One region of the Shewanella sp. 10N.286.52.E4 genome, then DNA from elsewhere that is predicted to be linked to it. Evidence: riboswitches for the same ligand, from Rfam matches in the RefSeq annotation. Region 1 holds a riboswitch; the other holds the start of a gene.
What was found. A riboswitch is a leader RNA that binds a small molecule or an ion and turns the genes downstream of it on or off. The one in region 1 is predicted to bind lysine.
Positions count from the first base shown of each region.

Region 1 (12,433 bases):
AGCAGACCATTACTTCAATTTAATCCATTGCCTGCCGCAGGCTTATGTGCAGATACATCCAAGACACGCCGTAAACACATCCCTGTGGGCTCTGCGAAAACATCCATGTTTTCGAAGGTCTTGAACGTATCTACACTGGGTTTATTGTCTCTTCGATTTGACTGCATTGGTGATAATTTAAAGAGCTAAAGCTAGTAGATCTTGCATTTAAAAGACTCAATTTGAGTTGAGGACGTTGAAGAAAATAGCGTGAGGCTGACAGGACGTCAGGCTAGCTTTCGTCGGGCCATGGACGGCCCATCGGAAGCGGTAGCATTTTCGAATAAGTCAGAAGTTAGCACAAACGAAGTTTAAAGCTGGATCGATCCCCCGTTGGAAATCTTTCGCTTTTCAGAAAATTTCGCCGGAGCGGCAAGGGATGTCGAGAAGGGAAATGCTGTTGTTTCCCTTTCGTCTGGTGTGGGCGAAGCGCCACGACCTTGATTTAGACCTTGATTTAGACTTTGATTTAGACTTTGATTTAGACTTTAACCTAGACTTTGATTTAGATTTTTATCCAAATATATAAATCATTAGCTAACGAAAGCTGTAACTAATAATGGATCAGAAATGCGTTACTCCCAACCCGTTTCAGTTTTCAAAAAATGGCTCTCAACTTCTCATTTAATCAAAATACTGTTATCAACAGTATTAGTCCCAAATGAACTCACGAAAATGCTTACGACATACTGACTCATAGCTTTCGTTACCACCAATCGCCACTTGCTCGCCTTCACGCATTGGTTTGCCATTGCCATCAAGACGCACCACCATGTTAGCTTTACGGCCACAATGACAAATGGTTTTTAACTCAACCAATTTATCAGCCCATGCTAATAGGTATTGGCTGCCACTAAACAGCTCGCCCTGGAAATCAGTTTTAAGGCCATAACACAGTACTGGAATATCTAAATTATCCACCACGTGAGTTAATTGCTTCACTTGTTCTTTACTTAAAAACTGCGATTCATCAATTAAAATACAATGCAGCTTTTGGGTTTCAAGCTCAGTTTCAATCATCTTAGATAAGTTATCTTCAGCACCAAAAACTTGCGCTTCAGTTTCAATCCCTATTCTTGAGGCGACTTTTCCCACACCATAACGATCATCGATTGACGCTGTCATGACTAGCGTATTCATTCCGCGTTCACGGTAGTTATAAGATGATTGTAGAAGTGATGTTGATTTGCCAGCATTCATAGCCGAATAATAGAAATAGAGTTGTGCCAAAACAGAAGATCCTTATTGTTATAATCGCCGTTATTCTATCATCGAATCGACTTTTAAATAAGCCGATTACTGATTTAATAGCGTGAAGCTGTTAACAGGTTTTCTGGCAAATTACTGAGGCTATAACAACTAGCAAGTAAGGCGTGACAACCGCAAACCTCGCATACATTAACAAAATTTACATTCTGCAATAAATTAGATCACAGTTTTACGCTCTGTTAAGTCCATAACAATTACAGGCATCACAAAACCCAACATTCTTCATATACGATTAAGAAACAATTGATAAATTGCATAAACAATTATAATTAAGGAAGTAGAAAGTCGATGCATAAAACAATTGTCGCAGTAGCCATTGCTACTACCCTCGCTTTAGGCGGTTGCAGTTACAACAATTCAAACAACTCAACTGAAACAACAACACAAGAGGCTGCAGTGCAACAGAATCCACTATTACAAGCCAGTGTTTTACAGTATCAGGCACCTGACTTTAGCCAGCTTAAAGATGAGCATTATCTACCAGCCCTTGAGCTCGGTATGGCGCAGCATTACCAACAAATTTTGGATATTGCCGCTAACCCAGCAGCCGCCACGTTTGAGAATACCATTGCCGCAATGGAAAAAAGTGGCGCTTTACTAACCCGTACCTCGAGTATTTTCTATAACCTTACAGGTTCAAATAGCAACCCAGAGCTGCGTAAAGTACAAGGTATTATGGCGCCCAAAATGGCTGCCCACTCAGATAACATCAACCTAAACCCTGAGCTATTTGCCCGTATTCAAACCATTTACGATAACCGCTTGACCATGTCGCTGACTGATGAAGAAGTCCGTTTAGTTGAAGTCTATCATCAGCGTTTTGTACTGGCGGGCGCAAAACTAACTGAAGCTGAAAAGCAGAAAATCCGTGAGTTAAATGAAGAGCAATCAACCCTCACCAATGAATTTGCTCAAAGGCTATTAAGACTAAGTAAAGAAATTGCTGTAACTGTGGACGATGAGGGTCAACTTGCAGGCTTATCAACATCTGCAATCGCTGCAGCAAAAGCGGATGCCGCTGCTGCGGGATTTGACGGCCAATACTTACTTAACATCACCAATACCACTCGTCAGCCAGTATTGGCGCAGTTAGATAATCGAGCATTACGTCAGCAAGTATGGGAAGCATCTGCTAACCGTGGCTTAACAGGCGAAAATGAAACGGCTTCATTAGTGGCACGTTTAGCACAGCTTCGGGCTAAAAAAGCCAAACTATTAGGTTTCGACACTTGGTCTGACTACCGCTTGGCACCGCAAATGGCAAAAACACCTGAAGCGGTATATGACATGTTCGGCTCTATGGTGCCTGCGGTTGTTGAAAACACCCAAAAAGAAGCTGCAGACATTCAAGCGATGATTGACAAAACCGGCGGCGACTTTACTCTAGCGCCATGGGACTGGGCTTATTACGCTGAGCTAGTGCGTAAAGAAAAATTTGACTTAGATTCAGCATCAATCAAGCCTTACTTTGAATTTAATCGCGTACTTGAAGATGGGGTTTTCTTTACCTTACAAGAACTTTACGGCGTAACGCTTAAGCCGCGCCCAGACTTACCTGTTTATCATCCAGACGTAAAAGCTTACGAGATGTTTGATGAAGACGGGTCAAGCATGGCTATCTTCTACGCTGATTACTTTGCCCGTGAAGGCAAACGTGGCGGCGCATGGATGAGCTCTTTTGTTGGCCAGTCAGAGCTATTAAATCAAAAGCCTGTCGTCGTAAACGTGATGAACATTAAAAAGGCGCCTGAAGGCCAGCCAACGTTTGTGAGCTACGATGAAGCAACGACTATGTTCCATGAAATGGGCCACGGTACTCATGGTATGTTCTCAAAAGTGAAATACCCATCACTAGCGGGAACTTCTGTTTCACGTGACTTTGTAGAATTCCCGTCAACCTTTGAAGAAGACTGGGCCGCACATCCCAAAGTACTTGCTAATTACGCCAAGCATTATGATACGGGTAAACCTATCCCTGATGACTTGCTGCAAAAACTATTAGCGTCACGAAGCTTTAACCAAGGCTTCGATACGTTAGAGTATATGTCTGCAGCTCTGCTTGACCTAGAATGGCATGCACTGGACGCTGATGCTCCTTTACAGAACGTTGAGCAATTCGAAGCCAATGCGTTGAAAAAACACGGCGTTGATTTGCCTGCAGTGCCGCCACGTTACCGCTCAACCTACTTTGCGCATGCATTCCCTGGCGGTTACTCAGCAAGTTATTACGCTTATATGTGGAGTGAAATTCTTGCCGCTGATGCCTTTGCTTACGTGCAAACTCAAGGTGGTTTAAATCGCGAAATAGGCATGAAGTTTAGAAAAACGATTCGTGAAGTGGGCAACAGCGTACCGCCGATGGAAGCGTACCAAAACTTCAGAGGCCAAGCGCCAACTACGGAAGGGTTACTTGAGCGCCGCGGCTTAAATTAATTAGCCTAACGTATACAGTAAATACAAAAATGCCACTCTATTGAGTGGCATTTTTTATGACTGAATATAAAAAACAGTCGTTACTTAGTTGCTATTTTAAGCCCTAATACTGCCAGTACAAATAACACTGAACAAGTAATAAAGCCCATTGCAACAGAGCCAGTAAAACCAAGCACTGTGTAACCGACAATACTGATAACAGCGACAATCAAGGCATACGGTAATTGCGTCATTACGTGGTCTAAGTGATGACAGCTCGCACCCGTTGACGACAAGATGGTGGTATCCGAGATTGGTGAACAATGGTCACCGAATACTGCACCAGATAATACTGCTGCAAGCATAGGTAACATCATAGTGCTGTCACTGCCCATTGCCATATCAGCTGCGATTGGCAACATGATACCGAACGTCCCCCAGCTTGTGCCGGTTGAGAAAGCGGTTAAACCAGCAAGCAAGAATAATACTGCAGGTAATAATGCAAACGGGATATTACCAGTAGCAAGGCTTGCCATGTACTTACCTGTTTCAAGCTCACCAATCACTGATGCGATGGTCCAAGCAAATAACAAGATGTAGATAGCAGGTAGCATTGATTTCCCGCCGACCTTAAGGCCAGTAAACATCATGCTAGCACTGATTTTTTGTTGAATTGTCAGTAGTACCGTCACAACTAAGCCCACAAGTGACCCGTAAAATAATGACTCACTCACTTCAGTGTTTTCAAAAGCACCTAGTACGCTAAACTTTAGGCCTTCACTTGTTAGTGCATCCGCACCAGTTGCAACCATAAAGTAAATCGTCGCTGCCACCAAAACAAAAATCGGTAGGAATAGACCTAGAATTTTACCCGTATCCGCTTCTGGTAAATCAGCCGTTGCACCTGGTGGTAAGCCTTTGCTTTCGTCAAACAATTCGCCTTTTTGCGCATTACGTTCATGTTGACGCATTGGGCCAATATCTAAGCCAAAGATAGCCACACAAAGTAATAGTAATAAAGCAAAAATGGCGTAGAAATTCATTGGCACCATTTGTAAAAAGACGCTTAGGTGTCCAGTGTCAGCAAAGCCATGTGCCGTTAAAATACCGCCGATTAATGCGATGATATATGCACCCCAGCTAGAAACGGGTGAGATAACACAAACTGGCGCAGCTGTTGAATCGAGCAAATAGGCTAACTTAGCGCGAGAAATATGATAACGGTCGGTAATAGGACGTGCGATTGAGCCAACAACAATGCTGTTGAAATAGTCATCAATAAACACCACACAACCTAAGAACATAGTCATCAGTTTGGCATCACGCTTATTACGAATGCGTTGATGTGCCCAATCGGCAAAAGCGCGAGCTGAACCACTGACTGTGATTAACGCGGTGATCATCCCAAGTACCACTAAGAAGCCGATGATCTGTAAATTCCACGCGTTTAGCGCGCCATCATCCCATACTAGACTGGTTACAGTGCTAAAGAGGTGACTTGCTGCAGTACCTATTGAAAAGTCGCTTAGAAGCACCACACCGGCAAGAATACCTAAGCCAAGTGAAAGAAGCACTTTACGTGTGACCACTGCAAGAATAATTGCCACAACAGGCGGCAAAAGCGAAAGTGCCGAATCGGCGTAACTTGTTATCATCATTTTTTATAATTTCTTCGTTGAGTACGAATGGAGGATAACTGATAAGGCAAGACAACGCAGAAAGCGAAGACAAGGATCTTTTCAGTAGCACTCCACAGTAATATCGATATCAACATCGATATCCATTGTTTTATCCTCACGGATAAAAATTACTATGACAGTGCAGCCCCTTTCGGAAACTGCCCCAGCAAACGGTTTTGATATAACCAGTTCGCTTCGGCACCAAATCCTTTCCGTTTAAGTTATTGGTATCACCCAACGTAAACTTACTGATATTTGATGCGCCTCTACTTATGTATTCTGCACAGTGAGAGCCTTATTTGAAGCTCTCTGCCGATACACGCCACTATACAAACATAAGCGCGAGGTTAATTGCCAGATAAAAGTAGCTTATCTTGTGAGAAATAACATCACAATCAAAAAACGCCACAGCGGCTTATCAAGGGTGTAACGATTTATTAGCAAGCGTTGTTTTATCCATCAATATCACCATTTCAAGGGATGTTTGACCAAATAGGAGGGGTAATACTATTTTACAGACCTGATTAAGTTGTACTGCTCTGCGAGATAATTTTTGTTTGATAAAATCAACGGACTTAATACTCAAACTTAATTTAAGATGCTATTTAACGCTAGACAGTGCGTGCTTGCGTGCGTATGTGTCTGTATAGATGCGTGACAAGTCATAATCAATAAGTAAATGCCTTGAAAGTATTGCTATTGAATAACAATCAAGAACTAATCCACCCCATTCGTTTATGATTGTTTTTCACCTAACAAGTCACTCCCTTTAAAAAGTTAAAGCATCAGACTATGCATTATCAATAAAGGCCGAACCGAGGTATTTAGGCTAAAAGCTTAATTATTAAGACCTTAATTATTGAGTTTGATTATTAAGGCTTTAAAAGCCATATAAACTTGTCAAAATGAAGAAATATGCAATAAAAACAAATCAATGGCTGGGTTATTCACAACGGTAATAAATATCTAAGGCTGAAATGACTAATCTAAAACAAAAATGTAGCTACTGACTAATTTACTCTTGTCTAACTTGAGTTTACTGCCACGCATGGCGATTTTACTGGCTATAAAACAAAAAAGGTTTTTGCCAATATGACAAAAACCTTCCTAAAATGCATAAAACTTACTGTTTAAACCAGCCTATAAATAATAGGTAAAATACTGATTATAATAAATTAGTAAGTTCTGGAATCGCATCAAACAAATCAGCTTCAAGACCATAGTCTGCGACTTGGAATATAGGCGCTTCAGGATCTTTGTTAATCGCGACAATCACTTTTGAATCTTTCATGCCCGCTAAATGCTGAATCGCACCAGAAATACCCACAGCGATATATAAGTCAGGCGCAACAATTTTACCTGTTTGACCCACTTGTAAATCATTCGGTACAAAACCCGCATCTACTGCAGCACGTGATGCACCGACAGCAGCGGTCATTTTGTCAGCAAGCGCTTCAAGAATGGCAAAATTCTCTCCACTGCCCATACCACGGCCACCAGAAACAATCACACCAGCGCTACCTAACTCAGGACGCTCTGATTCAGTCAATGTTTGCGATACAAACACAGTCTTAGCTTCGGCGACAAAATCTACCGCCACAGCTTCTGCACTGCCTTCGTTGCCGACTGCATCAAATGCACTCGTGCGCACAGTTAACACTTTCTTGTCATCTAAACTTTGTACTGTTGCTAAAGCAGAGCCAGCATAGATAGGACGAACAAATGTGTCTGCACTAACAACTTCAATCACTTCTGAAATTTGTGCGACGTCCAATAACGCAGCCACGCGAGGTAGAGTATCTTTACCAACACTTGTCGCAGCAGCCACAACGTAGTCGTAATCGCCAGCAAGTTTAAGCACGAGTTCAGATAAATTTTCAGCCATTTGTGCTTCATATGCAGCTGCATCAGCCACTAAAACCTTACTGACGCCAGTTAATGCTTGCGCAGCAGTAACAGCAGCAGCACATGCACTGCCAGCCACTAATACATGAACATCACCGCCAATGGCTGTCGCAGCGCTAACTACTTTTGCTGTGTCTAATTTTAAACTTGCATTGTCGTGCTCTGCTAATACTAAAATGGCCATAATTAGATCACCTTCGCTTCATTTTTTAACTTTTCAACTAGCTCAGCTACTGAACTCACCATGATGCCAGCTTGACGTTCAGCAGGAGGCGTCACTTTAACGATAGTTTGGTGTGCTTTTAAGCTAACACCTAAATCATCAATTGAAAGCGTCTCAAGCGGCTTACGCTTCGCCTTCATAATATTAGGCAGTGAAGCGTAACGAGGTTCATTTAAACGTAAATCAGCTGTCACAACCGCTGGTAATGGCATTTTAAGGGTCTGTAAACCGCCATCGACTTCACGTGTTACTTCTGCGCCGTCTGCACTCAATTTAAGCTCTGATGCAAACGTGGCTTGAGGCATTTGGGTTAATGCAGCAAGCATTTGGCCAGTTTGGTTGTTGTCGCCATCGATAGATTGCTTACCAAAAATCACTAAATCTGCTTGTTCTTTTTCTTGCACCGCTTTAAGAATTTTAGCAATTGATAAAGGCACTAGCTCTTCATCCGTTTGCACATGAATAGCGCGATCAGCACCAAGTGCCATAGAGGTACGTAGCTGTTCTTGCACAGCTTTAGCTCCAATACTCACCACCACGACTTCAGTCGCACTTCCCGCTTCTTTTAATCGAACTGCTTCTTCAACAGCAATTTCACAAAATGGGTTTAACGCCATTTTTAAATTAGCAGTATCAACATTTGTGTTATCAGCCTTTACTCTGACTTTCACATTGGCATCGACTACGCGCTTTACAGGCACCAATACTTTCATGGGATTTCCTTCTACACCTTCAATGTATGTGGATGGCACATTGGCTATCACCAATGCAATATGGCACAACTTTACGTCCTGTTAACGTTAACGTCAACCAAAGTCAAACACTTGTTTATATCTTTTTTTGTTAACTTGGTCGGTATAAATAAGTTGTATTAAGCATTTATTTATTTATCAGGCGGGATATTTGCGTTTTTTTATTTAAAATTTGTTCATTTAAGGATTTTTTATTTGATCCAATCAAATTTAGTTTCTATTATTAAAGGCGATTCAAGTAACCGTGTTTTTCTACTATTATTTTGTTTTAACATTTTAAATAGTCAAATCAATTTACACTCTCGTTTGATAACAATTAAACAATCTAGAGTTTTGGTAAGTATTATTTAATAGCCACAGAATTACTTGAGATACTTATTAATTAAAATCATTAGGATGCACATTGATATGAGTGACTTTTTAGAAATTTTAACACATGGTCGTCGTTTTAAAGCTGCTGTAAAAGAGTTATCACTAGAAGATTTACGTGAGCTTTCAGTCAAGTTAGAAAAGATTATCACTGAAAGAGAAGAAGACGAAAAAGCTGAATTAGAAGCGAATGCTGAACGTAATGAACGTATAGCCGAAATATTAGCTCAAATTGAAAACAGTGGTTTATCAATTGAAGACTTAGGCGAAATTACTGCTAAGCCAGCACCTAAAAAGCGTGCCCCTCGCCCGGCTAAATACCAAATTGAAGTTGATGGTGAATTAATTCAGTGGACTGGCCAAGGTCGTATGCCAACGGTATTTAAAAACCAAATTGATGCAGGCAAGAAAATGGAAGACTTTTTAATTCCTGGTATGGAATAAAAGTTCACCTTTTTGAAATTAAAGAGCTTACTTCGGTAGGCTCTTTTGTTATCTGCATAAGCCTTTATCAAGTATTTCCACAATCCTGTAAGCCATGTAAACTGTAGGCAATATAGACTCCTCTTTAATGCTCTAAATAAATTAGGCCGTATTATGAACACTTCTCAAACGATTGCGTTAATCACCCTCTTCTCTACAGTACTTTTATCAGCATGTTCAAGTAATTACACCTTTAATAGTAATTTAGATGGTGAAGCTATCGATGAATACTTTAAGCCGACAAGTGTTGAATTGTATATAGACGGTGCAAGCCCCAAAGGCCCCTATGAAATCGTTGGCTTAGTTGAAGGTGAATCTTGTCAAGAAACAGAATCAGGTGTGCCAGCTAATATTGCAGATGCACGCACCCAAGCACGTAAAAAAGCAGTCGAACTAGGCGCGAATGGCTTAATAGTGAAAAAGTGTCTATTAACAGAACAAAAGACCAATACTTGTTATACCCAAGCATTTTGTGTCGGCCAGGCGATTAAAACAGCCACAGCTCAATAACCTTTAAATATATTAGTTATATAAATGAATAAATACTCTGAACAGTCTTTTAATTCTCAAATTGAAGCTGTTGCAATATGTCGCACCCCGTACAAACAAAAGTTTGGAATACCGCGACAACCTGGACTAGTCAATGTTCGTGGCTGGGTTGAGCTTGCTCCCCATGTTAATAACATCGATGCAGTAAGAGGTATTGAGCAATATTCTCACTTATGGCTACTTTTTTGTTTTCACGAAAATTTAGCTCAAGGTTGGAAAAATACGGTTAGGCCACCCAGACTAGGTGGCAATGAAAAGCTAGGGGTATTTGCCACTCGCTCAACGTTTAGGCCAAACGGCATTGGTCAGTCAGTGGTTAAATTACACAATGTTGTGCAACGAAATGGCAAAGTCTGTTTAGAAATATCGGGGATGGATTTATTAGACGGTACGCCAATCATTGATATTAAACCTTATATTCCTTTTTCTGATGCTATTGATAATGCCAGTGGTGGTATTGCGCAATCTGCACCACAATTAATTGACGTACAATTTAGTCAATTAGCTGAAAGCCAATTGGCTGAATATTCGAGCGAAAATAAAGTGGCTGATTTAAAACAAGTGGTGAATGATGTTTTAGCTCAAGACCCTCGCCCTGCTTATAAAAAAGCAAAAGCTGATGCTAAGATATACCAAGTGGCTTTATATGATATCGATATTTTTTGGCACCTTAATAATGACAAAATTGAAGTGATAGAGATTAAACCCACTTCGGTTTGTTAGCTATGGTTTCTCCCTTACAAACAAACAAGCAAGTATTACTCTTCCATCATTATTTAATATAAGCCCATAACCATGACTCAAGATAAACCTGATTATCAAGCACAACATAAAAAACGTTTGTCTTGGATGCCTTGGCTTTATTTTTCATTAAAAGAAAAACACTTAATCTGGGCTAAGCCTTGGCAAGATGATATTCAGCAGCATTTATCTTCAGTTGAAACCGTCCATATTGGTGAGCAGTGTTTCATCGCGCCAGAAGCAAGGATATTTGCTGAGCGTGGCCGAGATATCCGTATCGGCGACCAATGTATGATTGCTGCTGATGTGTTTTTACATGGCCCTATCACCATGGGCAAAGAAGTCGCCATTAATCATGGTTGCTCGTTTGATGGCGGTAGAGTGGGTATTACCATTGGAGACAGAACCCGCATTGCCAATAATGTCACTATATATGCCTTTAATCATGGCATGTCGGTAGACTCGCCTATATACCAACAACCTGTGACAGCCAAAGGGATTACCATTGGTGAAGATGTTTGGGTTGGCGCACAAGCGGGTATTGTCGATGGAGTGAATATCGGTAACCAAGCCGTCGTCGGTATGGGCAGCATAGTGACAAAAGATGTACCAGATTTTGCCATTGTTGCAGGAAACCCTGCCAAAATCATTGGCGACAGGCGCGATAAATAACAGAAGCCCTCTAAGACTTATTACACTTACTCAAGGATAAATAAAGTAAGGTTAATTCGCTTATCATCTGCGTTATATTCTTTGTTTACATGTATTAATATTTGACGGCATGCCCTAAACCCCATGGCCAAATATATAACTAGATTAATAACTTAGCTTTCTCCCAACACGAGTCAACAAACGCTCGCTATTGTGGCACTGACCACTCCCTTTTTCGCCAACCGATAATAAAGCTTTATACAGTTCAATTATCTGGTGACAACATCGTGGCAAGTGCTAAAATGTCGCCCATTAATAGTTACTAAGTGGACAATGGGAATGCGAGTTAGCAATTACCTGCTTTCAACACAAAAAGAAACCCCTGCAAATGCAGAGGTTGCCAGTCATCAATTAATGCTGCGCGCAGGTTTTATCCGTCGTAATGCATCAGGTCTTTATTCATGGTTACCGAGCGGCCTACGTGTTTTACGTAAGGTTGAAGCGATTATTCGTGAAGAAATGGACAAAGCAGGTGCAATTGAAATCTTAATGCCTTTGGTTCAACCCGCTGATCTTTGGGTTGAAACTGGCCGTTGGGAAAAATTTGGCCCTGAATTGTTACGCTTCCAAGATCGTCACAATCGCGATTTTGTACTTGGCCCAACCCATGAAGAAGTGATTACTGACTTAGTGCGTAAAGAAGTGAGCTCATACAAGCAGCTTCCTTTAAGCCTTTATCAAGTACAAACTAAATTCCGTGATGAAGTTCGTCCACGTTTCGGTGTAATGCGTGCCCGTGAATTCTTGATGAAAGATGCATACTCTTTCCATTTAAACCAAGAATGTATGGATAAGACTTACGCAGCGATGCATGAAGCTTATAACAATATCTTCACGCGTATGGGCTTAGCTTTCCGCTCAGTGATTGCTGATACTGGCTCAATTGGTGGTGATACTTCGCATGAGTTCCACGTACTAGCTAACAGTGGTGAAGATTTAATTGCTTACTCAACGGGTAGTGATTATGCCGCTAACATTGAAAAAGCAGAATCTCCTGAGCCTACTGCGACTTTAGCAGCGCCATCTCAAGAAATGAATCTAGTTGATACACCCAATGCTAAAACCATCGCTGAGCTAGTTGAGCAATTTAACATCGATATCACTAAAACAGTGAAAACATTGATTGTTAAAGGCAACACTGAAGAAGCACCTTTAGTAGCATTGATTGTTCGTGGCGATCATGAGCTGAATGAATTAAAAGCTGAAAAGCATGAGCTTGTGCTTTCTCCATTTGAGTTCGCTAGCGATGAAGAAATCAAAGACGTTATCGGTGCAGGCCCTGGTTCTTTAGGCCCTGTTGG
Region 1 covers NZ_JBFRJJ010000028.1:1,345-13,777, forward strand. The annotation lists gene AB4153_RS16125 (hypothetical protein) at 440-568, shown strand; gene AB4153_RS16130 (thymidine kinase) at 691-1,269, opposite strand; gene AB4153_RS16135 (M3 family metallopeptidase) at 1,597-3,741, shown strand; gene AB4153_RS16140 (Na+/H+ antiporter NhaC family protein) at 3,822-5,378, opposite strand; lysine riboswitch at 5,456-5,676, opposite strand; gene AB4153_RS16145 (electron transfer flavoprotein subunit alpha/FixB family protein) at 6,565-7,488, opposite strand; gene AB4153_RS16150 (electron transfer flavoprotein subunit beta/FixA family protein) at 7,491-8,240, opposite strand; gene AB4153_RS16155 (H-NS family nucleoid-associated regulatory protein) at 8,688-9,092, shown strand; gene rcsF (Rcs stress response system protein RcsF) at 9,246-9,641, shown strand; gene tsaA (tRNA (N6-threonylcarbamoyladenosine(37)-N6)-methyltransferase TrmO) at 9,666-10,403, shown strand; gene AB4153_RS16170 (acyltransferase) at 10,476-11,093, shown strand; gene AB4153_RS16175 (proline--tRNA ligase) at 11,412-12,433, shown strand, end outside.

Region 2 (12,433 bases), on a different contig from region 1:
CTTTGGCTGATCATTATAAAGAAGCCCGTCATAATATCGATTACAGTGCCGCTGAAGCGTATTTAGCTGACTTAAGTGAACATGTTTATAGCTTTACCGATAGCCTAAGGTACTCCATTAGGGTGTTATGGAGCCGGATCAATAATGAGTTTGGCTATGTGGGAAGTATCAACGCTAAAATTCGCGAAAATGAATTAGCCCAAAGTCAGGTATCTGAGCTACTTAACGGTCTGGAGATGTTCCAGTTCAGCGAATTAAGTGAGATTGCCGGTGATATTCGTGAGTTACGACGTTTGCTGGTCACTAACTTACAAGAAACTTTAAGTCAGTGTACTCAAGAAATCAGTGCGGTGCAGGGCAGGTTATTGGAGCTTTTAGGGCGATTTAGACAAATCCAAGGCCGAACTCGATTGTTGAAAGGTTTTTTACTGCACACAGATTTACACCCTGATTATCAACCAGAAAATCATGTTGGCCATAAGCATGTTCCTAGGTTGTTTAATTGCGCTGAAGCGATCATCAAGCCTGCCAGTGTTGATGTGCATAATAGTCAGCATGAGTTAACCTTGCTTGATACGGTATCAAAAATTAAAGCCATTAGTCGGGACTTGTTACCAAGCAAAGTGCGTGAGCATAATGTTGAAACCACAATGACTGCAGTGGAAGATTTTGATATCCCAGATAATCCATTGAAGCTAGCTGTCGATGAGTATTTCTGTGAAGTCATTGATTCAGGTCTTCGCCAGTCGGCGCTTGAGTATCTACAAGCTAATAAGCTTGAGTGGGAATCCGAAAACTGGCTGTATCAAGTTATTGGTGGCTATGAAGGCTTACCCGACGAGCATAAAGCCTATTTTGAGTTGGAACCAATAGGTGAACCTGATCCTGTTTATAATGGTAACTTTATGATCCACGATGTTGAGCTATGGCTAGCATAAAAAGACGAGCTTTGAATTTGCGTTAATGGCGCTCAAAACGTAAATAAGCTTGTTAGCGGGTAAAGCAGTTAAGGCAACTTAACTGCTTTTTTATTGGCTAGAATTTAGCCAGTTGAAATTGCTGTGATGATTTAACAGTAGCGACTCATATGGTTTTATATTGATACATTTATCGATCTTACTGATAACATTATGATTAATTTTATTTAGTAACAAATGTTATTGCTTACGAGTGTTATGGCATCAAGGCAAAACATATTGTAGTAAGCCAGTGTATCTAACTTAATTTGGTAATTTAACTAACGGATCTCGCTGTTATGGAGTTGTGTTTTGGTTTTGAAAACTGGCATAACAGTCAATTTTATTAAATTTAATGGTTTAGTTGTTTTAAAACAGTCAATTATACCTCACTGTAAATATCTAGTTTCATTCCTTATAACAACTTATTGATCTCTAACATTGAATTATGTTGCATCTTGTTTCAGTATCCTTGTCGTTAAAAATAATTAAAACAAATTTTATCGTCGTTTTTAGGTGTTTTCTTTCTGAAGTCGGCTTGAACTAGGAATACAGAAAATTATGACCAAATCATTATCGACTCGAATTTTTATCGGGTTATTCTTAGGGGTACTACTGGGTAGTATCGTTCAATTTGCGCTAAATGATGTGGCGTTCTTTTCGGGGACATTAGTCGAAGTCGCTTCTGGCATTGGTAAAATGTTCGTCAATATGATCATGATGCTAGTGGTACCGCTAGTATTTGTCAGTATTGTTTGCGGCGTGTGTGAACTACAAGACCTAAAAAGCTTCGGCCGTCTTGGTGGCAAAACGTTTGGCTTTTACATTATTAATACCCTAGTGGCGATTACGGCTGCTTTTGCGGTAGCAATGTTAATCGAGCCAGGTAAAGGCGTTGATATGTCTAGTGCTGGTGGTGTGGATATTACCGCCACTGAACTGCCTAATTTGATGACCTTGATTGTCAATATCGTACCGAATAACCCGTTCTCTGCATTTACGTCAGGCAATATGCTGCAAGTCATTTTCATGGCGCTATTGCTAGGCGGCGTGATCAAGTCATTAGGTGAAGTTGCTAAAGGCGCAGTGAAGGGCTTTCAAACCGCTAACGTCATTATGATGCGTTTGATATCAGTGGTGATGAACCTTGCACCAATAGGTGTGTTTGCATTGATGTTCAAGCTTGGTGCGACGTTAGAGCCTGAAATCTTCTTCAGCGTGGTGCAATATTTACTGCTAATTCTTGGGTTGTTATTACTGTGGATTTTTGTGGTTTATCCATATGCAGTAAGTTTCTTTACTCAAGTAACAGCGAAACAATTCCGCGAAAAAACCCGCGAACAAATCTTGTTCTCGCTATCAACTGCGAGTTCAAATGCAACAATTCCAGTGACCATGCGAACCTTAACTGACAAGCTAGGTGTAAACCGCGCTGTAGCAGGTTTCGGGGTGCCGTTGGGCGCAACCATGAACATGGGTGGCGTATCTATTTACATTACTATTGCGATTTTCTTTGTTGCCAATGCTTTTGGTATGCCTATTAGTGGCGATCAAATTCCAGCCTTATTGTTCAGTGTTTTCTTATTGTCAGTGGGTGCAGGTGGTGTGCCTGGTGGTGGTATGGTGATGATTGGTGTGCTTATTCACCAAATGGGATTACCAGTTGAAGCGTTTGCTATTGTCGCTGCGTTAGACCGTATCATCGATATGGTGCTGACGTCATGTAACGTTGTTGGTGATACAGCGGTATTAACCATTGTCGACCAAACTGAAAAACCGCACCAGATTGAAGCTGAAAAAGCTTAAGTTTGATTGAGTCTTTTGGGGCTCAACGAACGGTTAACCCTATGCTTAACCGTTCGTTGAACATGGGGTTAACAAAAGGTCTGCATTAGCAGACCTTTTTTGTATATGCTTAGATAACTATCATAAAAATAAAGGGGAGGTTACGTGAAATTAGGGATTGGATTTATTTTAATACCATTAATGTTATTGATGGGGTGTCAGTCAACGACGCATCATGGTGAATCACTGCCACAATATACGTTTATTGCTCATGATAATGATATGGAGCGAGTAGCATCGGCTCAATCTACTGCTCAAGCAAATGGTAAATTGTTATTGGTGGTGATGGGCGCACAGTGGTGCCATGACAGCCGTGGTCTTGCTGCTAAGTTTTCGACAAATCAAATGCAAACCATACTATCCGATCGCTTTGAAACTGTGTTTATTGATGTGGGCTACTTTGATGACTTACATTATTTACCTCAAAAATATGCCTATCCTGCCTACTTTGGCACGCCGACAGTGATGGTGATTAACCCTGAAACCAGTCAACTTCTCAATGAGGTAAACTTATCTAAATGGCAAAGTGCTGACAGTGTTCCTATGGATGATTATCTAACGTTCTTTTCAAGTATTGGTAGCCAACCTGTCGCGCCATTACATAGCTCTGCGGAAATTGATCAATTTACCGAAAAAAATGTGGCGAAAATGAAGCAGGGCTTTGATCATTTAAGACCGATTTGGGCTGCGGTGCGAGAGGGGAGTGTAGATAAGTCGGATGAGTTGCAAGCTGTCGCCACTGAAGTGTGGCAATTTCGCACGCAATTACAAAAGGATATTGTCGCAATGAAACTAAAGTTAGCCGAAGATCCTGCAGCAAAATTGAATTTGCCCGATTATGCTCTTTTTAGCTGGCAGTAATAACCGGGCCTAACACTCGAAATAAAAAAAAACCGCCAACTGGCGGTTTTTTAGTTAAACCTCACTTAAAAGATGAGGTTTAAAATAAGCAGCTTAGCTGATTTCAGGTTCACTACTGTAATCAAGACCGTGATAGCTTAAGCAAGTTTCAACTTCGTTAGCTGATCCTAAAATTACCGCTACACGTTGGTGAATGGCTTCTGGTTCAATATCTAAGATGTCACCATAACCAGTTGAGGCTTTACCACCGGCTTGTTCTACTAATAATGCCATTGGGTTAGCTTCATACATCAAACGTAGCTTATACGGCTTCTCAGGGTTCTTGTTATCGGTTGGATACATAAAGATACCACCACGACATAACACGCGATGTACATCACCCACCATGGCTGCAATCCAGCGCATATTGAAAGACTTCTCACGAGTGCCAATTTTACCTAGCAACAAATCGCTAATGTAAGTTTGCATTGGCGCTTCCCAAAAACGTTGGTTTGACATATTGATGGCAAACTCAGCAGTGTCTTGGCTGATGCTAACACTCGGATCTGTTAACAAGAATTCGTTTGTATCAGGGTCTAGAGTATAAAGTTGAGTGCCATTACCTGTCGTTAATGCCATCATGGTTGATGGGCCATATAGAACATAACCAGCAGCAACTTGCTGACGACCATTTTGTAAAAAGCTGTTTTCAGTTAACTCACCAGCTTGTGCTGGTAGTACTGAGAAAATAGTGCCTACCAAAGAGTTAATATCAATGTTTGAAGAGCCATCTAATGGATCAAAACAAACCAAGTATTCACCTTGCTTATTCACTTCAACCACATAGTCTTCTTCTTCTGATGCTAGACCACGCACATTACCTTCGGCTTTGAGTGCATCTTTGAGCATATCGTTGGTGATAACGTCGAGTTTCTTCTGTGTTTCGCCTTGGACATTCTCTTGTTCAGTTGCACCTAAAACGCCTGCTAGTGCGCCATGGCGAACGGCTTGGCTAATTTCTTTTGAACAGTCAGCTAAGCTCAAAATTAATTGTGAAAGAGATTCTGATACAGCTTGTTTTGTAAGGGTTTGTGTCAAAGTTTGCATGCTTGTTCCTAAGACAGTAGAGGTTAAGGTCGGTAACCAGTGGTTAATGTTCTATTTTATTGCCACAGATAATACCTTAGTTCGGGTGACATTACAGCGTGAAAAAGATGAGCAATATATGACTTCGGACTGATTTGTTATAAACTCACGCAAAATGCCTACTTTAGGTTGGTATTTGGTTAAATTAAAAATAATAACAATAAGAAATTTACACCATCATTTTTTGTAAGGAATGACCATGATGACGAAATGGAAATCTACGGCACTTTCAGTGTTATCCGTAATTCCGCTAGTAATGACTAGTTCTCTTTTCTCGACCTACGTATTGGCCTCAACAATGAATATGACAGGTAATAACACTCCGCTTACTATTGAACGAATTCATGCTTCGCCAGCCTTAGCTGGTGCAAGCCCTAGAGGACTGAAGTTGTCTCCAGATGGTAGATTGGTGACATACCTTGCAAGTCGTGAAGATAATCAACACTTCTACGATTTATGGCAAATGGACATTGCAACGGCAAAGCGCAGTATTTTACTCAATGCCGATAAATTAGCTTCGGGTGAATTGTCAGATGAAGAAAAAGCACGCCGTGAGCGCCAACGTATTTATGGTCAAGGGATCATGGAGTACTTCTGGGCTGATGACAGCGAAGCATTATTGATCCCAGCTGCTGGCACTTTATATTATTTTACCATTGCTGATAACAAAGCGGTGGAGCTTGATACTGGCGAAGGTTTCGTAACTGATGCGCGACTATCGCCAAAAGGTAAGTATGTATCTTTTGTGCGCGAACAAAACATTTATGTACTAGAACTCGCTAGCTCAAAACTGACTCAGTTGACCTTTGATGGCAAAGGTCCGATTAAAAATGGTATGGCAGAATTTGTCGCCCAGGAAGAAATGGGCCGTATGACAGGTTATTGGTGGTCGCCAGACGAGTCATCTATCGCGTTTACTCGTATTGATGAGTCAGGCGTTGAATTAGTCACACGTAATGAAATTTATGCAGACGGGATTAAACTCACCGAGCAGCGTTACCCATATGCGGGTAAAACAAATGTTGAAATAGAGTTAGGCGTGATTACGCTTGCCAAAGAAGGAAAAGAGCAACAAGTTTCATGGATCGATTTAGGTAAAGAAAAAGATATTTATCTGCCGCGAGTGAAATGGCTACCTGATAGCAAACATTTGTCATTCCAATGGCAGAGTCGCGACCAACAATCGCTAGATTTACGCATTGCTGATTTAACCAGTAACAACAAGACTAAAACCATAGTGGCTGAGCGAAGTGAAGCTTGGGTTAACCTTAATGATGATTTACAGTTTTTAAAACAACAAAAGTCTTTCATTTGGGCGTCAGAACGTGATGGTTTTAACCACCTTTACTTATTCGATTTAAATGGCAAAGTATTAAAGCAATTAACCCAAGGTGATTGGGCGGTTGATGCGCTTGAGTTAGTTGATGAAAAAGCAGGATGGGTTTATTTCTCTGGTCGTAAAGATTCTGTAGTTGAACGTCATTTATACCGAGTGCCATTAGCTGGTGGCGAAATCGAAAAAATCTCCAGCCGTAACGGCATGCATTCTGCGGTATTTGCAGATAATAAACCTGTTTACTTAGATTACTTTAATAGCCTAAGTCAGCCGCCACAAGTGAGCTTACACGATGAAAAAGGTAAGCAATTAGCTTGGGTTGAGCAAAATGAAGTTAATCAGTCACACCCTTTGTATGACTTTGCGGGTCTTTGGCAAATGCCTGAATTTGGAGAGCTAAAAGCTGAAGATGGCCAAGCACTGCAATATCGTTTATTCAAACCTGTACCATTTGATGACAGTAAGAAATACCCTGTTGTTGTTCGCGTTTATGGCGGTCCACATGCGCAATTAGTAGTGAATAGTTGGAGCGAAGCGGATTATTTTACTCAGTATCTACTGCAACAAGGTTTTGCGGTATTTCAATTAGATAATCGTGGCTCTGCGCACCGTGGTACTGAGTTTGAATATGTTATTTACCAAAACATGGGCGATGCAGAAGTCGAAGATCAGAAAGTGGGCGTAGATCATTTACGTAGTCTGCCTTATATCGATGGAAACAATATTGCGATTTATGGTCATAGCTATGGCGGTTACATGGCATTGATGGCGCAATTTAAAGCACCTGATTATTTTAAGGCTGCAATATCTGGCGCACCGGTCACAGATTGGCGTTTATATGATACGCATTACACAGAACGTTACATGGGTCATCCTGAAAGAAATCAAACAGGTTATGATGCCAGTAGTGTTTTACCTTATGTGAAAAATTATCAATCAGGATTGATGATGTATCACGGCATGGCTGACGATAATGTGTTGTTTGAAAACAGCACTCGCGTTTATAAAGCCTTGCAGGATGAAGGTAAATTATTTCAGATGATGGATTATCCAGGTTCGAAACATTCAATGCGTGGTGAAAAAGTTAGAAATCACCTTTATAAGTCGTTGGCTGCTTTCTTGGAAAATGAGTTGAAGTAATGACGGTAGCGGTACTAATAGCCCTCAATGTGATAGCGGGGGCTTTGTGTTTAATGAGCTTAATTGAATTGTTTAAAGACAAAAGGCGTAAATAATTCGATCAGTTAAACTACATTCATAAGAAGTAACGTCTCGGTATTTAAAGCGTAGCTTACCCCTTCGTTTCGAGATTGAGCTTTAGCCAAAGAATATTCGTAATATAGTTTGTCCGTTAAGCTGAATTACAGCCAATAAAAAAGCCAAGTCATCGACTTGGCTTTTTTTATTTCCGCAATAAGCGAAAATTAATCTTCTAAGTTACCGCAAAAACGATAGCCTTCACCGTGGATAGTCGCGATGATTTCTGGCGTATCAGGTAAGCTTTCGAAATGCTTACGGATGCGACGAATGGTTACGTCAACAGTACGGTCATGTGGCTTAAGCTCACGGCCAGTCATCTTCATTAACAAGTCAGCACGAGTTAAGATTTTGCCTGGGTTTTCTACAAAGTGAAGCATCGCGCGGAATTCACTGCGTGGAAGCTTATAAGATTCACCTTGTGGGCTTACTAAAGAACGGCTGTTGATTTCTAAGCTCCAACCATTGAAGCGGTAGAATTCTACAGAACCTTTTTCTTCGATTTCTGCACCAGCACTATTAACGCGAGTTAATAAGTTGCGAGCACGGATAGTTAATTCACGTGGGTTGAATGGCTTAGTGATGTAGTCATCAGCGCCAATTTCAAGACCAAGAATTTTGTCAACTTCGTTGTCACGACCAGTTAAGAAGATAAGGCCGATATTGTTAATTTCACGAAGCTCACGAGCTAACAATAAACCGTTTTTACCAGGAAGATTGATATCCATAACAACAAGATTAATCTTATTATCCTGCATGGCTTTATGCATTTCTGCGCCATCGTTTGCTTCAGTTACTACATACCCTTCTGCTTCAAAAATACTACGCAGTGTATTACGGGTTACAGCTTCATCTTCAACAATAAGAATGTGTGGGTTTTGCATGTTATTTACCTAAATTAAAAACAATTGATTCTAGTCATGTTGCACTAGGGCGTTGGCGTGTTTATTAATGAAACGCCGATAATTTATAAATTTCACGATAGGTGTTTATCTATGTCTGCCCTGAACAAAACACGCTTCATGACTAGCTACATTATATACACTCAGCTTAATACATTATTAAAAGAGACATACGTGACATAAATGTGATCATAAAAAATCCATATTCTCATTGTATGCTGAGTCTTAACTCACTCACAATCAGTCTAAAGATCTATTAAAACAATGATTCGTTACACTATGAGATTAAATTGCTCATAAAAGTTCCTTGGCAATTTAATAATGTTCTATATTTAATGTTATCTAAAAATGTAGAACAAAATGCTCAAGCTTGATTATTTAATGGTGAAAAAATGTACCGATAAATGTAACAGCTTGTGCCACAACTTATAGTTATGTAGCAAAATCTAGCTAGTGGTGATTATTGTACTCGTTTTAGGCATTTGTTAACAAATGAAATGTTAACAAATTTACGCATTAGAATTGTTACAAAATTGAATTTTTTAATAAGCCTTTGATTTTGCTGTTTAATTTAATTATTATTCTTGTGACTTGCATCACATGGACTATGAGCGTGAATAAGGGTTTGCTACACTTAACTGGGATTAACAGAGAATATTAGATAATGGATAATTTAATTGATAGCCTTTGGCACAAGTATCAAGGAACACAATTTTTACTCACGCAGCGCTTATCTAATGATATTCCTTTCGCCATTGTCACCGCACACAATCCTCTTGGTAGTGTGCTCACTCCTTGCCAAAATCGGTTATTAGACCGTCGTTTACAGCGAAAAATTGAACAATATAACAGTCCATATCGTTCACTTATTGGCGCAGCTCCTGATTTATCGCATATGGAAAAAAGCTGGGCAGTCTTTATTGATAAACAGCAGGCGTTAGAATTAGGGCGAGAGTTCAAACAACATGCGATTTATTATGTGAACCAAGGTTTATTGTCTCTAGTGGCTTGCGGAGATGCGCCAGATGATGAAGTGATGATTGGCGACTTTACAACACGTACCCAGCTAGTGAATGAACTACCAGATTTGCACGAGTAATTTTTAGATATTATTGCTAATTAAGTATTGTTGTTAATTAGGTATTGTTAATTAGGTATTGTTGATTAAGGTGAGATCTCTGCCCAGAAGTCGTTAATGGTATCTTTATGTAGGTTTTATTCTAGCAAGAGCAGATTAAGGTTGAATAACAGCTTCATTCTGAAAGCGGATTGTAGAGCTAACTATTTATCACTTACTGACGGTTCACAATTGCATTGAAAATACGTATTCATTGGCGAGGTATATAAACCCTTTTAAGACATCATTGAGCAGTAATCGCTATTTTTGTTATTGCAGATGTATAATATTTGCTTCAACTATCCATTAGATTGTTTTTTGTATTCTTCTTTGTTGCTGTAATTTAAGTATTTATCTTATCAATTCCTTCAAAAAAGCTCTCCTGTTTGATTAAGCATTTAAATGTCGTATTTTCAGTATTCTGTTATTTAGTAACTTTATTACAAGTCTGAATTGACTTAGATGGTCATTTATTGGTATTTTTCACTTTCTTCCATTGGGAGAAACAGAAGAGGAGCGTTAGCTAGGTAGTGAGTCTGAGGAAAACCTATTCCGATGATGACTTATGAGGGAGATTAGCGCCGAGATATTCGAAGTGATTGGTTTAACTTCATATCGGTCGATTAGGCTGAATCCTAACGATTGTCACCTATTAATTGGTGGAGAGCTTCTGGTGAAAAGATTGCTGTTTCCCTTCTCTAAGGGTGCGTTATCACTGCACCAGGCTCTTCGAACGAAGTAAGTTCGGAGCGTAATCATGTTTTTAAATCTTATTGTTCAATCTGTAAATGCTAGTCAGCCTATTGCTGAGGTGCTGTCATGAGTTTAGTTGTTGCTAAATTTGGAGGCACATCGGTTGCCGATTTTTCTGCAATGAATCGCTGTGCAGGTATCATTCTTGCTAATTCTAATACTCGTGTTGTTGTCGTGAGTGCCTCAAGTGGCGTGACTAATTTACTGGTTGAGTTGACTCAAGCCAACGTAAATGACCAACGCCGTATGGCTTTGTTGACTCAAATTGCCCAAGTTCAATATGACATTGTTGATAAGCTAGAGCGCCCACAAGATGTGGCGGCAACAATTGATAAGCTACTCAGTAGAATGTCAGTACTTAGTGATGCGTTAGTGCTAGATAGAAGCAAAGCCATTATTGATGAGTTACTCTCAATGGGTGAGCAATGTTCTTCATTGTTATTTTCAGCAGTTATTCGCCAAAAAGGCACGCCTTCGAGTGCATTTGATGTAAGACAAGTACTGAGAACCGATAGTCACTTTGGCCGTGCAGAGCCACAGATAGAGAGTATTGCTTCTTTAGCCGCTGAACATTTAGCGCCGCTTTTAAATGAACAGGTCATTGTAACTCAAGGGTTTATTGGTGCAGACAGTGAAGGGCACACGACAACATTAGGCCGTGGTGGCAGTGATTATTCAGCAGCTTTATTGGCTGAAGCGCTTAAAGCTGATGCGGTAGAGATTTGGACTGATGTTGCTGGTATTTATACTACTGACCCTCGTTTGGCCCCTAATGCTAGACCGATCCCTGAAATCAGCTTTAATGAAGCCGCTGAAATGGCGACTTTTGGCGCCAAAGTATTGCATCCTGCGACTATTCTTCCTGCTGTTCGTCAAAAAATTCAAGTCTTTGTAGGTTCAAGTAAAGCACCTGAGCAGGGCGGAACCTGGATCCGTCATCAAGTTGAAGAGGTCCCTGTTTTTCGCGCCGTTGCTTTAAGACGTGATCAAACATTACTAAATTTACATAGCTTACAAATGCTACATGCTCAGGGCTTTTTAGCGGAAACCTTCGCAACGCTTGCTAAGCATAAAATCTCTGTTGATTTAATTACCACATCAGAAGTTAATGTCTCGCTGACACTGGATAAAACCGGTTCAGATTCAAGCGGTCAAGGCTTATTAAGTGAGTCGTTATTGCAAGAGTTATCACAGCATTGCCGAGTTAGAGTAGAAGATAATCTCGCTTTAGTCGCGATTATTGGTAATAAAATCGCTTCAACAGCTGGCATATGTAGTCGTGTATTCTCAGTACTAGAAAACCATAATGTTCGCATGATCTGTCAAGGCGCGAGCCCACACAACTTATGTGTGTTAGTGGCTGAATCAGAAGCGGCAGATGTAGTAAATTCATTGCATCAAAATCTATTTGAATAAGTAATGCCAATAAGGTTAAAAATGACAGCATCAACCGGTACTTCTAAAGCACTGACTTCGCAAGTTGAGTTGGGAGAATTGGCCACTGGTCAAGCGCTTACAGCGCCTTTGTTTAGTTTTAAAGGAAGCGATAGCGCTGCGCCTTCTGTGTACATTCAAGCAAATGTTCATGGCGCAGAAGTACAAGGTAATGCGGTTATTTATCAGCTAATGACCTTGCTAGAATCATACACTATTTTAGGTGATATTCGCTGTCTTCCACTTGCTAACCCACTAGGTATAAACCAAAAAAGTGGCGAGTTTACCCTGGGGCGGTTTGACCCGATCACTGGGGTCAATTGGAATCGTGAATATTATGAACATGCTGATATTATTAGCAATATTCCTCAATGGTTTGAACTAAACCAAGGATTATCAGATGCTGAGTTAGTCGTGGCTTTTCGTGAATTATTAACCCGTAGCTGTCAGCAACGTATCGCCAATACTTGGGGCATAAGCACAGGACACCGCCTTGCGGTTAGCTTGCAATCAATGGCCCACGACGCTGATATTGTATTAGATTTACATACTGGTCCGAAATCAGCCAAACATTTATATTGTCCTGAATATGATGTTGAAGCCGCTGGATTCTTCTCTATTCCCTTTTCATTGATAATTCCAAATGAATTTGGCGGTGCGATGGACGAAGCCGCTTTTTATCCATGGTGGCAGCTTCAACAATATTGCGCCACGCAACAACGTCATTTTGATGTACCGGTTGCCGCATTTACCTTAGAACTGGCTAGCCAAGAGCGCATTGATATGGCCGACGCTAAAGAAGATGCGCTAGGAATTTTGGCTTATTTGAGTCACCGAGGTGTGATTG
Region 2 covers NZ_JBFRJJ010000010.1:110,786-123,218, reverse strand. The annotation lists gene AB4153_RS05635 (phosphoenolpyruvate carboxylase) at 1-938, shown strand, start outside; gene AB4153_RS05630 (dicarboxylate/amino acid:cation symporter) at 1,518-2,762, shown strand; gene AB4153_RS05625 (thioredoxin family protein) at 2,907-3,662, shown strand; gene AB4153_RS05620 (class 1 fructose-bisphosphatase) at 3,756-4,748, opposite strand; gene AB4153_RS05615 (hypothetical protein) at 4,747-4,881, shown strand; gene AB4153_RS05610 (S9 family peptidase) at 5,044-7,263, shown strand; gene arcA (two-component system response regulator ArcA) at 7,548-8,264, opposite strand; gene AB4153_RS05600 (DUF3293 domain-containing protein) at 8,947-9,381, shown strand; lysine riboswitch at 9,901-10,077, shown strand; gene lysC (lysine-sensitive aspartokinase 3) at 10,219-11,568, shown strand; gene AB4153_RS05590 (succinylglutamate desuccinylase/aspartoacylase family protein) at 11,590-12,433, shown strand, end outside.
Region 2: it holds a riboswitch for lysine, as region 1 does, so the genes downstream of both, lysC (lysine-sensitive aspartokinase 3) here and AB4153_RS16140 (Na+/H+ antiporter NhaC family protein) in region 1, are expected to answer to the same signal.